2 regions of the Methylophilus sp. DMC18 genome follow, and region 2 is predicted to be linked to the other one. Evidence: predicted binding sites of a transcription regulator. Region 2 holds the regulator's gene; the other holds the start of a gene.

Region 1 (7,664 bases), on a different contig from region 2:
AAACTGGGCGTCCGGCGTCACTGTGACGGTTGGAGAACTGGGAGAGATGGTCAGCGTACCAGTAAGGCTTCCTGAATTGATGAGCTGATCATCCGGACAAGGCATGGTAGAAACCAAACAAGCCATGACCTGAATATCGACCGGACATAAAGAGGAACTGCCAGGGTGGCGGATTTCCAAATGATCATAATCAGGCACTAAGGTTGACCCAACCACAAAGTCATAGCTGAATGTGTATGTTCCAGGTAAAGTAAAATCGTACTCGATCGCAGCGCCGGTATCAGTCAAGGTTGTATTGACGGTATTCGATAATTGGTCTGATTTACCAATCGCACATGCACTGGAATTACTACTTGACCAGAAAGTTTGCCAGTTGCCTACGCAATAACGACTAAACGTTCCATCACGCTCTCTAAAACTTTCAACGACATCCAGGTTTGCAGGCAAACTTGTACTAGAAGGGCACTGCACATTCGTATTTCCGCTCCCAGATGAGCAACTACCGGCATAAGGATAAGTCCCAGCGACTTGTTTACCGTTTGTATCCACGTAACGGACACCACAGCCACAGTCAGAGCCGCCCAAATAGGTATCAACTGCATGATAATACCTTACCGGGTTTGTTGAGCTGACTGGATATAAAGGGGGGATATAAATGCTCACTTTGGCTGTGACAAAGTCATAAGGATAGGTGTAACTCCAATCAATAGTGATTTGAGGCCCGCCGCCGATATTGTTCGCAGGAACAGTGAACTGCGAACGAGTTGTCTGCGCATTTCCAGCGGATGCGTTGGCCGGCGTCACCGCTGTCATTGCTTGCGTTGTATAGTTTCCTGGTGCGTTGTAGGCAAAGTGATCAGGGCCATAAATAGTATTATTGCCACGAATATAAATCCCGTTATCTAACCTGTTATTGGCTGGTGTTCGGTCAGGTTGATAAAGCTGGCCGCTACTATTAAGCCTTTGCACTTGAATTTGTGAGTTATCATTGATGAATATTTTCAACCCATTTGAAGAGTCAGAACCGCCGTTGGCGTTTAAAGTAACGGTTGCCGCTTTTGTCGCTTCAGCAGAAAACAAGCTGACCAGACACAAAAGCCATATCACAGTTGCATGCTTCCATCTAAACACGGTCATTTTCCTCTAACTACACTCTTCTGTACCCATCAGGCAACGACTCAAGCTCACTGTGACTTTGCGCTCAATATAATCAAGCGCGCCAGCTGCCCCTTTTGAGGCGGTAGCGGTAATGGTATACATCCCAATATTCTGTGTCCCTGCCCGGTCTTGCGGCATCGGGTTTGTTTGATTACATGTCAATGCAATGTTAAAGCCATTAATCGTAAACGGATCAGGCGGCGTGGGGCAGGATTTCATCGTGGTCGACCCCGGGGCAATCACCTGATAAGCCGCCCACTCCACGCCAGCCTTGGCAGCCAGGTAAGCTTGTGCACCTTGCACATCCTGTATCGTGCCTTGATTGGCCAACAATGACAGCCGCATAGAATACCCTACAAGCGACGCCAATATCACCATTAAGAAGATTGCCACGGGCAACATAAATCCTTTTATGCGATGAAGCGTATTTTTCATGGCGAATTCACCACATTAATCAGGTTAACCAGGCGCACAACGCCACCATTCTTACTGAGCTCGAGCTGTGCTGTTACCACGCCGCTATGCTGCATGACGCCTTCTGTATAAGTAAAACTGCAACCCGTGACATCTTGCGCAACGATACTAGGGGTGAGTCCGGCAAAGTTTGACGGATGGGCAGATGGAATTGCGTAGTTTGAATACATCAACAGACGGCGGTTGGCTAAATCACAGACATAAAATACGGCCCCGTTCACCACATAAAAACGGCTACCCGGGGAGGGTAGTGGAAAGGCTGAACCGCTAAATGAGAGCGTGCTGAGATTAGTGCCAGTGCTGGTTAAGGATCGAATCGTATCCCCCGCATACACATCTGCTCCTTGAATACCAAGGTTATAAATCACCAACTGGTCGCCAGAGTCTACAGAAGGCACAGGGTCGCCGAGTACGTTAAAAGTGTCATTCGCACTTACAAAATCCAGCGTATCCTGCTGGTAGCGGCCGCCAGCTTTGATCGGCACAAACTCTACATAGGAATTATCAGCAGCCACCCAGACACTATTGGGCAAGGCGTTGCGGATATCTCGTGACATGCGGCGCAATGAGATATCGGCGCGATCGGCGAGCTCATAATAAGCCTCGGAATTCACATAAGCCAAAATGGAATTTTTGATAAAGGTGACGGAAATACCGCCGAGAATTGCCATCACCACAATGACGATGACCAACTCCACCAAGGTGAAGCCTGAAATAGCAGATTTGGGTTGGTTAAATTCTCGGCGCATAACGAACCCTGTATCCAGTCAGCCGGATGGTAGTGTCTGCGGGACCTGTCACCGTAATCACAATCTGTAACACCGCATCTGCTGGCAACGCTGCAAAAGCACCACTCCCGCCCGCCTGAGTAATTGCAACGGATGCCGCGTAAGGGTTTAAGCCCGGTAAGGCAGTCGCATTGCCAATGCGGCAAATGCCGGCACATCCACCACCAGGCATGGAAAATCCACCATAATCGGCCACATTATCAAATGGATCGGTGGCACTGTAACGGCTCTCCGTAGAGGGTGTAGGGCCATTTAAGGTCGCATTTTGTGGATTGGTACAATCGCCATAACTTGTCGCCGTAGACGCATTCGGGTCATCGGGATCACAATAAGTAAAAGGCATTTGCTGGACTTCTTGCATCAGCGACTCAGCAATCGCGATTGCTTGCTTGCGCGCCAGCGGGTCGGCAGAATGACGTCCCATAAACGAAAGCGCACCGATAACACCGGCGATGGCGGTGGTGACAATCACCATAAACACCACCATCTCCACCAATGAAAAACCTGCATGCAAGCGCACGCACAATTTGCCTGGTTGTCTGTAAGAGTGATGTTTGTTGTGATGCATTGTTATTATCCAGTCTGGAGCTACTGGTGAACTAATCAGTGTATGTATCCAGTATCTTCCTCGACAGTCACGGTCACGTATTGCGCATTGTTTTTTCTATTGGTCGCTTGATAACTCACCGTTGAGTTCGGGACTGCACGACCAAGCGAATCAAACCCAAGACTGGCATTGTCCGAACTGATATCCACATTCTTGCTACTTGTGAACACGTATGCCTCAGCGGTTTCAGGATTAATTACCGCCTGATTGCAGGCGGTATCGAAACATAAGCTGACCGTATCAGGTATCGCATTATTATGAATCACATACACATTCCGACGCTGGGCAATCGCCGTTTTCTGCGCATAGCGTAATGTAGATGAAAGTAAACCCGCGTCACCGCGGGTTTCGAAGATGTCACCGTTTGCAAATCTTGGGACAGCCATAGCAGCTATTATAGCCATCACGGAAATCACTACAACCAGTTCAATTAGCGTGAAGCCTCTCATAAGTTGCACGAGACATTAGAAAACAGTCCTTAGCAGGACCCATTATCGCTCAACGCTGCACTGCCAGTGCTCGCAGTGTAAGTAACCGTAACAGTACAACTTCCATTTGATTTTGTGAAAACCCCGGCCCCATTGTCTGCAAAACCGCCAATATCTTGTAAGGCCTTAGAGATACCATCCCCATCAGCTGTTGGCCAACCAGAACTATTTACAGTTACTGATTGTGAGTCCATCTGTACGGAAGTTCCAGTACTACCTCCAGCAATCCATGATGCTCTAGCTAAGTTTGCAGCAGAGGCTATCGAGCCTTGCAAACCTCCGCCGGCAGCTTTGAGTGCCCGGGTCTGAACGTTCACAAATCTTGGTAACGCTGTTGCTGCCAAAATACCAAGCACTGCGATCACAACAACCAATTCAACCAATGTAAAACCAGCTTGTTTTTTCATTACTCAAACTCCTAATCAAAATGCCCTGCCGTTCTTATCACAGTGGCAGGTTAACACTGCGTTAAATTGTCATTAGCAAATACTATGCCAGACAATTTTGGTCCATTCCCTTACCACAAAACTAGCCACCTTTTAGCATCACAGAACTCATGTCCCAAATCGGTAAAAATACACCCAATGCAAGCACCAAGACTAACGCTCCCAAAAACATAATCAAAATAGGCTCAATCTGCGCACCCAACGTTTTGACGTCATACTCAACATCCGCTTGGTACATATCGGCAATTTCCTGCATTAATGTATCCAGCGAGCCTGACTCTTCGCCGACAGCGATCATTTGCAAAACGAGTGAGTTAAACACACCAGTTTGCGTAGCTGTTCTGAGGATGGTTTCGCCACGCTCAATGCCCGCAGACATGCTCAAAATTTTGGCTGAAATATAGTCATTTTCGACGGTTTGTGACACCAGCCTTAACGCTGACAGAATGGGTAAACCACTGCGTGTAGACAACGCAAAGCTACGTGCAAAACGTGCCATGGTGCCTTTAAAAATAATTTTACCGGCAATCGGGATACGCATCTTGATCCGATCCCAGTTTGACCGACCACTTGCCGTTTTAACATACGTTTTAAATGACCAGCCTGCCGCGGCAATCATGCCAATCAGCACAAACCAGTAATTGCGCATGAAGTTTGAAAATGCAATCAGCATTTTGGTAATCATTGGCAAATCGGCATGCATGCTAGCAAACACTTTTTCAAACTGCGGGATCACCATAACGTTAATCACCACAATCGCAATTGCCATGGCAGTGAGTACAAACATAGGATATTGCAAAGCCGATTTGATTTGTCCACGCATAAAGCGGTCAAACTCGATATGCTCAGACAGGCGCAAAAAAATATTATCCAAATTACCCGTCGTTTCGCCAACCCGGATCATACTAATATAAAAACTATCGAAGACTTTTGGATGCTCAGTCATCGCCACTGACAATTCACGGCCTGAGTCCAGGCTCACGCGCAGTTGCCCCACCACTTGCGCCAGCTTGGGGTTGCCTACGGAGCTTTGAATCCCAGAGAGGGCGCGCATGATCGGGATACCAGCTTTAAGCAGCGTATACATTTGCTTGCTGAAAATCATCACCTCAAGGCTGGTGATTTTCTCTTCAAACAGGTTAATCGCGACGCCACTCGTTTTCTTGGGCTTGATTTCAATCGGCGTAATTCTGGTACCAATTAACGCGGCGCCCAAGGCATCGGCATCGGCGGCTTCTTGTACCCCAGTCACCATCATGCCATCTTCGGTGCGCCCTTTGTATTCAAATAATGGCATAGGCGTTATTCTTCAAACTGGTTATCGACACGCATGATTTCTTCCAGCGTGGTTTTACCTTCAATCGCCAATTGCAGCGATTGGTCGCGCAGGGTTTTACCTTTCAGGCGTTCACGCGCTTTTTTGATAAAGATGTTGGTATCCGGCATGTTGGCGGCCATTGCCAGCTCATCGGTCATTTCAAGAAACTCATACAAGCCAACCCGCCCCAGATAACCGGTGCGGTTGCAATGCTGACAGCCTTTGCCATGGCGGAAGTTGGTCGGTAAGGTTGCATCCGGCAACACCTGATTGAGCCACACCGTTTCACTCTCTGTAGGCGCATGCTCTTCAGCACAGTGCGGGCAAATCAGCCTCACCAGACGTTGCGCCATGACACCGAGCAAGGACATGGCCACCATGAAACGCGGCACGCCCATGTCGATCAAACGCACCGGAGCAGTTGAGGCATCGTTGGTATGCAACGTGGAGAGTACCAGGTGACCAGTCATGGAAGCGCGCAGACCCGTTTGTGCAGTTTCTTCATCTCGCATCTCGCCCACCAGCACAATATCTGGATCCTGACGCAAAATGGCACGTAGCAACTTGGGGAAATCCAGCTCGATTTTTTCATTGACCTGCGTCTGAATAATGCCGGGTAAACGGTACTCCACCGGGTCTTCCACCGTAATGACTTTGGTTTCGGGGGTATTAAGCTCACTCAATGCTGAGTACAAGGTCGTCGTTTTACCACTCCCGGTAGGCCCGGTGACCAACACCATACCACTGGGGCGGTTAATCATTTTTCTAAAGCGTGCGAGTAAAGCAGGCGGCATGCCCAATTTGTCCAGCTGAAAGTGCGCAGTATTTTGAATCAGCAGACGCATGACCACCGTTTCGCCATACTGTGTTGGCATGGTCGAAATACGCATATCGACCGCCTTACCTTTGACCGAGAAGCCAAAACGACCATCTTGTGGCAGGCGCTTTTCAGAAATATCCAAACCAGCCATGATCTTGAGACGCATGACCAACGCAGTGGCAATTTTGATATCTGCCTGGGTTTGAAAGTGCATGACACCATCAATCCGAAAGCGGATCAGCAGCTTGTTGTCTTGCGGCTCAATGTGCACGTCAGACGCTCGCACTTGCACCGCATCCTCAAATATCGTCTGCAACAGCTTGACCACGGGCGCATCGTCTACGCCCAGATCTACGCCCATCATGCTTGAGAGATCGGCATTGCTGTCTGCCAGGTCCTCTTGCAACTCAAGCGCCAGTGAAGAAATCTGCTCAGTCTGGCGATAGGAACGATCAATGGTCTGCATGAGCAGACTCTCTTGCACCACGACGATATCAATATCACGCCTGAGCAGCCTGACCAATTCGTCATAGGCATAGACATCCGAAGGGTCAACCATCGCCACCAGAATGCTGTCTGGACGCTCTTCGAGCAAAATGGCACGGAAACGGCGTGCCTGCACTTCAGGGAGTTTTTGAACCTGCTTGGGATCCAGCTCATACTGGCCAAGATCCAGGAAAGGGATATTGAGCTGATGTGCAACGGCTTCAGCAATTTGCCGCTCGTTGGCATAGCCTTTTTCAGCAATCACCCGTCCAAGGCGGCGGCCTGTCTTGCGCTGCTCTTCCAGCGCCTGATCCAGTTCAGCTTGGGTCATGAAATTCTGTCTGACCAGAATTTCACCTAATCTAATTTTCTCGGGACGAGCCATGGCGTTGTAATTATTTATCTTGAGATACTTTCTCGACTATCATATCACCGTCATACTATCCTTGCGTAAGCAAACAAGCAGCCAAACATGTTTCATATCGTGCTTTTCGAACCCGAAATCCCGCCCAATACAGGCAACATTATCCGTCTCTGTGCCAATGCAGGTGCCAGGCTACATCTGGTCAAACCTCTGGGTTTTGAACTTTCAGATAAACAGTTAAAGCGGGCTGGGCTGGACTACCATGAATATGCAGCGTTGACCGTGTATGAAAACTGGGCGGAATGCCAGCAAGCGCTGCATGGAAAACGCATGTTTGCCTTGACCACCAAAGGCAGCACGCGCCACAGCGATTTGCAGTTTAAAGACGAGGATGTATTTGTGTTTGGACCAGAGTCACGTGGCTTGCCAGAGGAAATTCGCGCCCAATTTGCGGCAGAGCATCGTGTCAGATTGCCAATGTTGCCGCATAGCCGTAGCCTGAATTTATCCAACTCAGCCGCAATTTTGCTGTATGAAGCCTGGCGACAAGTCGGGTTTACCGGTGGTGTTTAAAATCACCTTCTAAAACCTATAGACAAAAAAAGCCCCGATTAAGGGGTAAATCGGGGCAATAGGCCTCATCGTAAAGGCTTCCGCTCAGGGAGGAAAGAAGCGGAAAGATGATTCATCATCATCGTGCAAGTATGAGTGTGAG
Region 2 (7,664 bases):
CACGGTAGTAAAGCAACCCTTTTTCACCATCAATAAAGGTAATGCCAGATGTACACGATGCGGTAGACATGAAGCCAGGATCAAACGTGAAATAACCATGTTTGCCCAGGCTGCGGATATCAATCACATCCGTGCCCAGTGAGCCTTTTAATACTGGTAGCTCAATTGCGCTACTATCGTTGTCAAATGTAATGGTCGCCTTGGTAGCCATAACGTACTCAGTCTTTAATCAAGTTGGTTAAATTATACGCAATCGTTTTGTTTTATCACCGCTTGTGCGGTGACTGTCGCGGAAAAGTTAAAAAAACAATCAAAAGCCTGCACCAGATGTAATCAAGTCACTGGTGCGTTTGCACTGCTTTTGGGAATCATTGCTACGCGTCGTTGCCGGTGCTTAGTTGGGGTAAACGGCACCCAGAATGCGTGGCCCCGCCGCGCCGGTGACAGCGGCCAAATTGCCTGGCAAATGATCTACACAGCGTTGCGCCAGCCAGGCAAAGGCGACCGCTTCCACCCAGTCCACGCCAACGCCCAATTGATCCGTCAGCTGTATGGACTGGCCAGACAGCGCCTGCAGTCTATTCAGCAAGGCCAGATTATGGGCACCACCCCCACAGACGTAGACTTCCTGAGCCCCTGGGCAGAATCGCGTCAGTGCATCGGTGATGCTCACTGCTGTTAACTCAAGCAAAGTACGCGCCACATTTTGTGCACTGTCGGGATACTGATGCAGCAGTTGCATTAACCAGGTGTCGTTAAACAGGTCACGTCCCGTACTTTTGGGCGCGGCCAGTGCAAAATAAGGATCGGCCAACATGGCATTGAGCAAGTCTGGATTAATTTTCCCGCCCGCTGCCCAGTGCCCGCCCGCATCATAGGGCTGGCCTGTGTGTTGCTGCGTCCAGGCATCCATGAGCAGGTTGCCGGGTCCCGAGTCAAAGCCTGTGACTTGTCCGTGTGCTGGCAGATCACTCAAGTTGGCAATGCCGCCGATATTAATGACGACGCGATGCCTGTCTGCACTCGTAAACACCGCCTGGTGAAAGGCCGGCACTAACGGTGCACCTTGGCCGCCAGCGGCAATATCGCGACTTCTGAAGTCGCCAATGACCGTGATCCCTGTTAATTCTGCCAAGCGGGCATGGTTGCCCAATTGTATGGTGTATGCCATGCCCTCTGCCAGTGTCGGACAGTGCCGGATGGTCTGGCCATGGCAACCGATGGCTGTCACGGCCTCGGCACGGATGTCGGCGAGCTTAAGCAGTTGCTTGACGGCTTGCGCGTAGAGTTCTGCGAGCTGGTTAGCAACCACTGCGGCCTCGTGTAACTCGTTATTGGCGGGCGTGTGCAAGGCCAGTAGGCGCTGTTTAAGCGCGTCAGGGTAGGGCAGAAAATAGGTGGCCGTTTGTGTCAGTTGCTCGCCCCGTTGCGAGGTGAGCACGGCATCCACCCCGTCCAGGCTGGTACCGGACATCAGTCCAATAAACAAACGTGGCTGGGAGCGATCGGCAGAAACTTGCATGGGTGTCATTTTAACACTGCTCCAGCCGCGCTTACAGAAATGCATGGGATTACGTTAAAATAGCTGTTTTACTTATTTGAGACGGTGCCATCAGTGCGCATCGTTGTATTTGACGGATACCCGCATGACCGATACCAAACAACCCTCATCTGAAGTGCCAGCATTGAGCCCAGAAATTGCCAAGGCGTTGGCCATTATCAAGCGTGGCGCAGATGAGTTACTGATCGAGCAGGAGCTGGTCGAGAAACTGAAAACAGGCAAGCCGTTACGTGTGAAAGCAGGCTTTGACCCTACCGCGCCCGACTTGCACCTGGGTCATACCGTCCTCATTAATAAATTGCGCCAGTTGCAGGATCTGGGCCATCAGATTTTATTCCTGATCGGTGACTTTACCGGCATGATTGGTGACCCGACTGGCAAAAGCGCCACCCGTCCACCCTTAACCGTGGAGCAGGTCAAGGCCAACGCCGATACCTATGCCGCACAAGTCTTCAAGATTCTTGATCCTGCCAAAACCGAAATTGTCTTTAACTCCAACTGGTTAAGTGAACTTGGCGCGGCGGGGATGATTAAACTGGCTGCCAGCCATACCGTGGCCCGCATGCTGGAGCGCGATGACTTCTCCAAACGCTTCAAGGGTAATCAACCGATTGCGATTCACGAGTTTCTGTACCCGTTACTGCAAGGATATGATTCGGTCGCCCTGCAAGCGGATCTTGAGCTCGGTGGTACCGACCAGAAGTTTAACCTGCTCATGGGGCGTGAGTTGCAAAAGCAGGCCGGCCAGTCGCAGCAATGTGTGCTGATGATGCCGCTGCTGGAAGGGTTGGATGGCGTCAATAAAATGTCTAAATCACTCGGTAACTACATTGGCATTAGCGAGGCGCCAGAGACTATTTTTGCCAAGATCATGTCGATTTCAGATGAACTGATGTGGCGCTATATTGATTTGCTGTCTTTTGCGACGCTGGAAACCATTGCCGAATGGAAGGCGCAAGTCGCCAGCGGTGAAAATCCCCGCAATATCAAGGTCGGCTTTGCCCAAGAAATTGTGGCGCGTTTCCATGGTCAAGCCGCGGCTGAAAAAGCCTTGCAGGACTTCCAGACCCGTGCCAAAGGCGGCATCCCGGATGACGTGCCCGAAGTTGAAGTGACCATTGAAGGCGAGAGCATCGGCATTAGCCAATTGTTAAAACAGGCGGGCTTGGTTGAAAGCACCAGTGAAGCCATGCGCGCAGTGCAGCAAGGCGGCGTCAAGCTCGACAGCGTCAAGGTGGATGATAAGAATCTGCCTTTGACTAAAGGTGTGACAGTGATCGCCCAGGTGGGTAAACGTAAATTTGCCAAGATCACAATCAGGTGATTTGAGCTGAGAAACAAAAAAGGCCGCATCTGCGGCCTTTTTTGTTTAGAGCGTTTTGCGCAAGTTCGCGGGCGGAATATTCAGGGACTCGCGATATTTGGCTATGGTACGGCGGGCAACGACGATACCTTGTTGTGCCAGTGTGTCGGTGATCTGGTTGTCCGACAAAGGCTTTTTCGGGTTTTCTTCGGCCACCATTTGCTTGATCAAGGCGCGGATAGCGGTGGCAGAGCAGGAGCCGCCTGCATCTGTGGCCACCGAGCTGCCAAAGAAGTATTTGAGTTCATAGACGCCACGCGGTGTGAGCATATACTTATGTGTGGTGACGCGGGAAACTGTGCTTTCATGCAAGTCGAGTTCTTCGGCGATTTCACGCAGCACCAGTGGCCGCATGGCAATTTCACCATGTTCAAAGAAGTTGCGCTGGCGATCTACAATGGCTTGTGACACGCGCAAAATGGTCGAGAAGCGCTGCTGGATATTTTTAATCATCCACTTGGCTTCCTGCATCTGGCTTTGCAGGTATTGGCCTGAACTCTCGCGGTTGCGCTTGAGGATGTCCGCATACATCTGGTTGATGCGCAGTTTGGGGATCACGCCATCATTTAAGGAGGCGACCCAAATGCCCTTGATTTTTTTAACCACCACATCGTGCTGGATAAAGTGATCGTGACTAAAGCTGGAAAACTCGCTGCCGGGTCTGGGGTTTTGCTGGCGGATCAGGTGCTGCGCCGCCTTGAGTACCGCTTCATCGCAACCAAGCACCTTGCGCAGTTTGACAAAGTCTTTGTTGGCCAGCAGCGCCAGGTGGTCTTTGGCAATGGCAATGGCAGTTTGCAAGTGTGGCGTTTCTTGCGGCAAACGCGTCAGTTGCAAGAGCAGGCACTCGCGTAAATCGCGCGCACCAACGCCTACAGGGTCCAGATTCTGGATCAGCTTGAGGGCGGTTTCCAGTTCCAGCAGCTCGACCTCAAGTTCGAGCGGCAAGTGCTCTACAATCTCCTGCAGATCTTGCTCCAGATAGCCATCATCAGTGATGCTATCCAGTAGCAGTTTGACCAGGCTCATGTCTCGTTGCGACAAATGTGCCAGTTGTATCTGGTCAATCAGATGCTCGCGCAAACTGATGCTGGTGGTTTCCTGTCTGGAAAAGTCACTGTCTTCGTCTTCCTGATGATTGCGTCCGGCTTCGTCCCAGTTGCTGGTGCTGCCAAACTCTTCATAATCATCTTCAAACTCTGGCGGCGTGAATTCCTCGTTTAAATTGGGCAGGTCGCTCTCGCTCCCGCCCAGCTCATCGTGCAAGTCTTCACGCAGACTTTCTGCCGGTGCGGTGATCTCTTGCTGTGTTGCCATGTCAAACGAGCTGGCATCTGTCGGCTCAGCTTCTACAGTGGGGGGAGGCGGTGTGTTATCTTCAAACTCGCCTTCTTCACCGTCTGACATTTCCAGTAACGGGTTTTCCTGCAGGATGGTTTCCAGTTCCTGGTTCAGTTCCAGCGTGGAAAGTTGCAGCAAACGGATCGATTGCTGCAGCTGCGGCGTCAGCGCCAGATTTTGCGAAATACGTAATTGCAGGTTCTGTTTCATGACGGATTACAGCCTAAAATTCTTGCCCAGATACACTTCACGCACACCTTCGTTCTGAATGATTTCATCGGGCGTGCCTGCTGCAAACACAGCGCCTTCATTGACAATATAAGCGCGGTCACAGATATCCAGCGTTTCGCGCACATTGTGGTCGGTGATTAAAATACCAATATTCTGACTGCTCAGGTAGCGGATGATTTTCTGGATTTCGATCACCGCAATCGGATCAATCCCGGCGAACGGTTCATCCAGCAAAATAAATTTAGGGTCAGTGGCCAGGCAGCGCGCAATTTCAACGCGTCGACGTTCGCCACCAGACAAGCTGACGGCCTGACTGTTGCGGATGTGCTGGATATGCAATTGATCCAGCAAGGACTCAAGCCTCGCCTCACGCTGCTCTTCCGTATAGGGACGGGTTTCAAGAATGGCGAGGATGTTGTCGGTTACGCTGAGCTTGCGAAAAATGGATGCTTCTTGGGGCAGATAAGCCAGGCCCATGCGCGCGCGCTCATGCATGGGCGCGCGGCTCACGTCGGCGCCATTCAGCGTAATGTTGCCTTCATCCAGCGCAACCAACCCGACAATCATGTAAAAGCTGGTGGTTTTGCCTGCCCCGTTGGGACCCAGCAAGCCGATCACTTCGCCACTGCGTAACTCAAGCGTCGTGTTTTTGACGACGGTACGGCCCTGATAGGTTTTTTTCAGGCGGTTGACCTGCAAATGGTTCTGATCTGCTGCCATGGTTTCCATCTTTATGCTTACTCTTTGCCTTGCTCACCAGTGTTTTCGGCAGGGGCAGGTTCGACCTTGAGTTGCAAGGAGCGATTCATCCGTAACCCCTGTTGAGAGGTTGGCTTGTTGTCAATGACAGGCGGTGTGGTTTTATTTTTAGGCTGTATGGTGGCCTTGACGCGGCTGCCAGCCGTTCCGTTCGGGTTGGCTTTTGTGCCGCCAATCACCTCGGCATACTCGGCGTTGGCGTCGTAGCTAATGTAGTCCCCGGTCACGATGTCTTCACCACGTTTAACCCAGGCATTGGTATACAGTTGCACTTTATCCATGCGGGCGTTGTATTCGATACGTTGACCACTGCCTTGCATCCACTCGTCTTTACCGGTGCGTTTTTGCTTGAATGTGGTGGGGTTGCCGGTACAGGTGCTATGTTGAAAGCCGTCCTGATCCTCGCGTACGATCATTTTGTCCGCCTTGATTTGCAAGGTGCCCTGATTAAGAATCACGTTGCCCGTGTAGATACTGATTTTTTTAGCATCGTTCACGGTCACGGTATCCGCCTCAAGCTCTATTGGTTGATCTCGGTCGGATTCTTCGGCCAGCACACTCAGCGGCATGGACAATAGCGCCCATACGCTCATGCAGATCGCTAAAAATAAGGGCTTGTGCGTGTTCAACTCATTTCTCCATAATCAACGGTCATTGGCGTTCTGTGTTTGACGCCTGGGCCGGGCTTGCCAAATTGCTGGCGACGGGTGGACGCTCATAATGCACATGCACCCGGTTAAACAATTGCATGGTATCAGCCCGGTTATCAAAACGCATGCCCGTGCCTGTAATCACTGTCGCAGGTTTTTGGCGGATGACCACCGGCTGGTCTGTGTGTGCCACCTCGGTGTCCGGCTCCAGCCAAAGCCGCTCGGTTTGCATTTGTGTTTCTGGCTTGGTGGCAGAGGCTTGGCGGATCACCTTGACCTGTTTGCTAAACTCCACCAGTTTACCATTGGCGGAAACACGTCCTTGCTGACCATAAATTTGCGTGTAAGGCTTGTTCAGGCCAAACTGGGTAAAGCGTGGCCGCTGCAATTCTGTATAGTCATTGGCAGGAAAGTGGCGCATTTTTGCGGCCGCCAGTACATATTTGGTATTACCGGACGCATCCGTGCGGGTACTCACAAAGTTGTACAACATGTAGTCCGGCGCTTGGCGATTAAGTATGTTCATTTTGAGTGCTTGCTCTTGTACATTCTGGTTAATCCAGAAGGTCAGCAGCGCCAGCAACAGCATTAACGCAATCGGCAACAAAATGGGGTGTTTAAGCATGCCTGAATTCTAATGCCTGTTTAAGCTAAACGACTTTGGCTTTCAATAAGTCATGCATATTGAATGCCCCTACCAACTGCCCTTGGGCATCTACTGCCAAAAAGCCATTTATTTTGTGGTGCTCCATCATGTTAACTGCTTCAACCGCCATCTGATTCGTCTCCAGCAAATACGGCTGTTTGTTCATCACGGTATCAATGGATGCCTGTGGATTGTTCTTGCCCTGCATAAACAAGCGGCGCAAATCGCCATCGGTAAAAATGCCTATTGGGCGTTGCGCGTGGTCCACAATAGCCGTGAAGCCCATGCCCTTGAGTGAAATTTGCGTGATGGCTTCCTGAATGGAGGCGTGTTGATCAATTTGGGGCACGGCCTCGCCGGTACGCATGACATCCTTGATGCGCACCAGTAGCCGTCTGCCCAAGCTGCCACCGGGATGCGAACGGGCGAAATCTTCGGCAGTGAACTCACGCAAATCCAGCACACAAAGTGCTAAGGCATCGCCAAGGGCCAAGGCCGCTGTCGTGCTGGCTGTGGGAGCCAAGCCGAGTGGGCAAGCCTCATGGCTCACGGCAGCACTCAAATGCACTTCCGACTCACGTGACAAGGTGGAGTCTTCGCTGCCCGTGATGCTCAACACCCGAGCACCGATGCGGCGGATCGCCGGCAAAATATTAATAATTTCATCACTCTCGCCAGAGTTGGACAGCGCGATCACCACATCTTCTGCCGTAATCATGCCCAAGTCGCCGTGACTGGCCTCGGCCGGGTGCATGAAAAACGCTGGTGTGCCGGTACTGGCCAAGGTGGCCGCAATTTTGCCGCCGATATGGCCGGATTTGCCCATGCCCGTGACCACCACCCGGCCCTTGCAGGCCAGAATCATATGGACGGCGGCCTCAAAAGCCGAGCCAATGCGGTCTGCCAGATGCCTGATTTCATCGGCTTCGTGCAACAACACCCCTCGTGCGCGCGACACGATATCGGGTGTTTTAACAAGATGGATGCCGGAATTTGCTGTCATCATGGCGGGTAAGTATAACAAGCGAGTTGCCTGACAATAAAGTAAAACACCCTTTTTTTACGGTTTTTTTATTCTCAGGCACATTTTTTGCATAAAACAAAGTTTTGTGG

What was found. Region 2 encodes sigma-54, which starts transcription at its own class of promoters, with help from an activator protein. Its sites were predicted from a motif close to TGGCACNNTTCCTGCT; they were not measured.
Region 1: ACT53G_RS08455 (prepilin-type N-terminal cleavage/methylation domain-containing protein) is a predicted target of sigma-54. The motif match lies at 3,997-4,012, and genes of this name have one in related genera.

The regions. Positions count from the first base shown of each region.
Region 1 is NZ_JBQUZE010000003.1:300,965-308,628, reverse strand. Features, by position in the region: gene ACT53G_RS08480 (DUF6701 domain-containing protein) at 1-1,137, opposite strand, end outside; gene ACT53G_RS08475 (hypothetical protein) at 1,144-1,503, opposite strand; gene ACT53G_RS08470 (prepilin-type N-terminal cleavage/methylation domain-containing protein) at 1,590-2,381, opposite strand; gene ACT53G_RS08465 (type IV pilus modification PilV family protein) at 2,365-2,988, opposite strand; gene ACT53G_RS08460 (pilus assembly FimT family protein) at 3,024-3,476, opposite strand; gene ACT53G_RS08455 (prepilin-type N-terminal cleavage/methylation domain-containing protein) at 3,506-3,922, opposite strand; gene ACT53G_RS08450 (type II secretion system F family protein) at 4,044-5,258, opposite strand; gene ACT53G_RS08445 (GspE/PulE family protein) at 5,264-6,916, opposite strand; gene trmL (tRNA (uridine(34)/cytosine(34)/5-carboxymethylaminomethyluridine(34)-2'-O)-methyltransferase TrmL) at 7,058-7,522, shown strand.
Region 2 is NZ_JBQUZE010000007.1:3,333-10,996, reverse strand. Features, by position in the region: gene gltA (citrate synthase) at 1-211, opposite strand, end outside; gene ACT53G_RS14090 (anhydro-N-acetylmuramic acid kinase) at 395-1,522, opposite strand; gene tyrS (tyrosine--tRNA ligase) at 1,647-2,885, shown strand; gene ACT53G_RS14080 (RNA polymerase factor sigma-54) at 2,931-4,475, opposite strand; gene lptB (LPS export ABC transporter ATP-binding protein) at 4,482-5,225, opposite strand; gene lptA (lipopolysaccharide transport periplasmic protein LptA) at 5,234-5,848, opposite strand; gene lptC (LPS export ABC transporter periplasmic protein LptC) at 5,907-6,530, opposite strand; gene ACT53G_RS14060 (KpsF/GutQ family sugar-phosphate isomerase) at 6,556-7,557, opposite strand.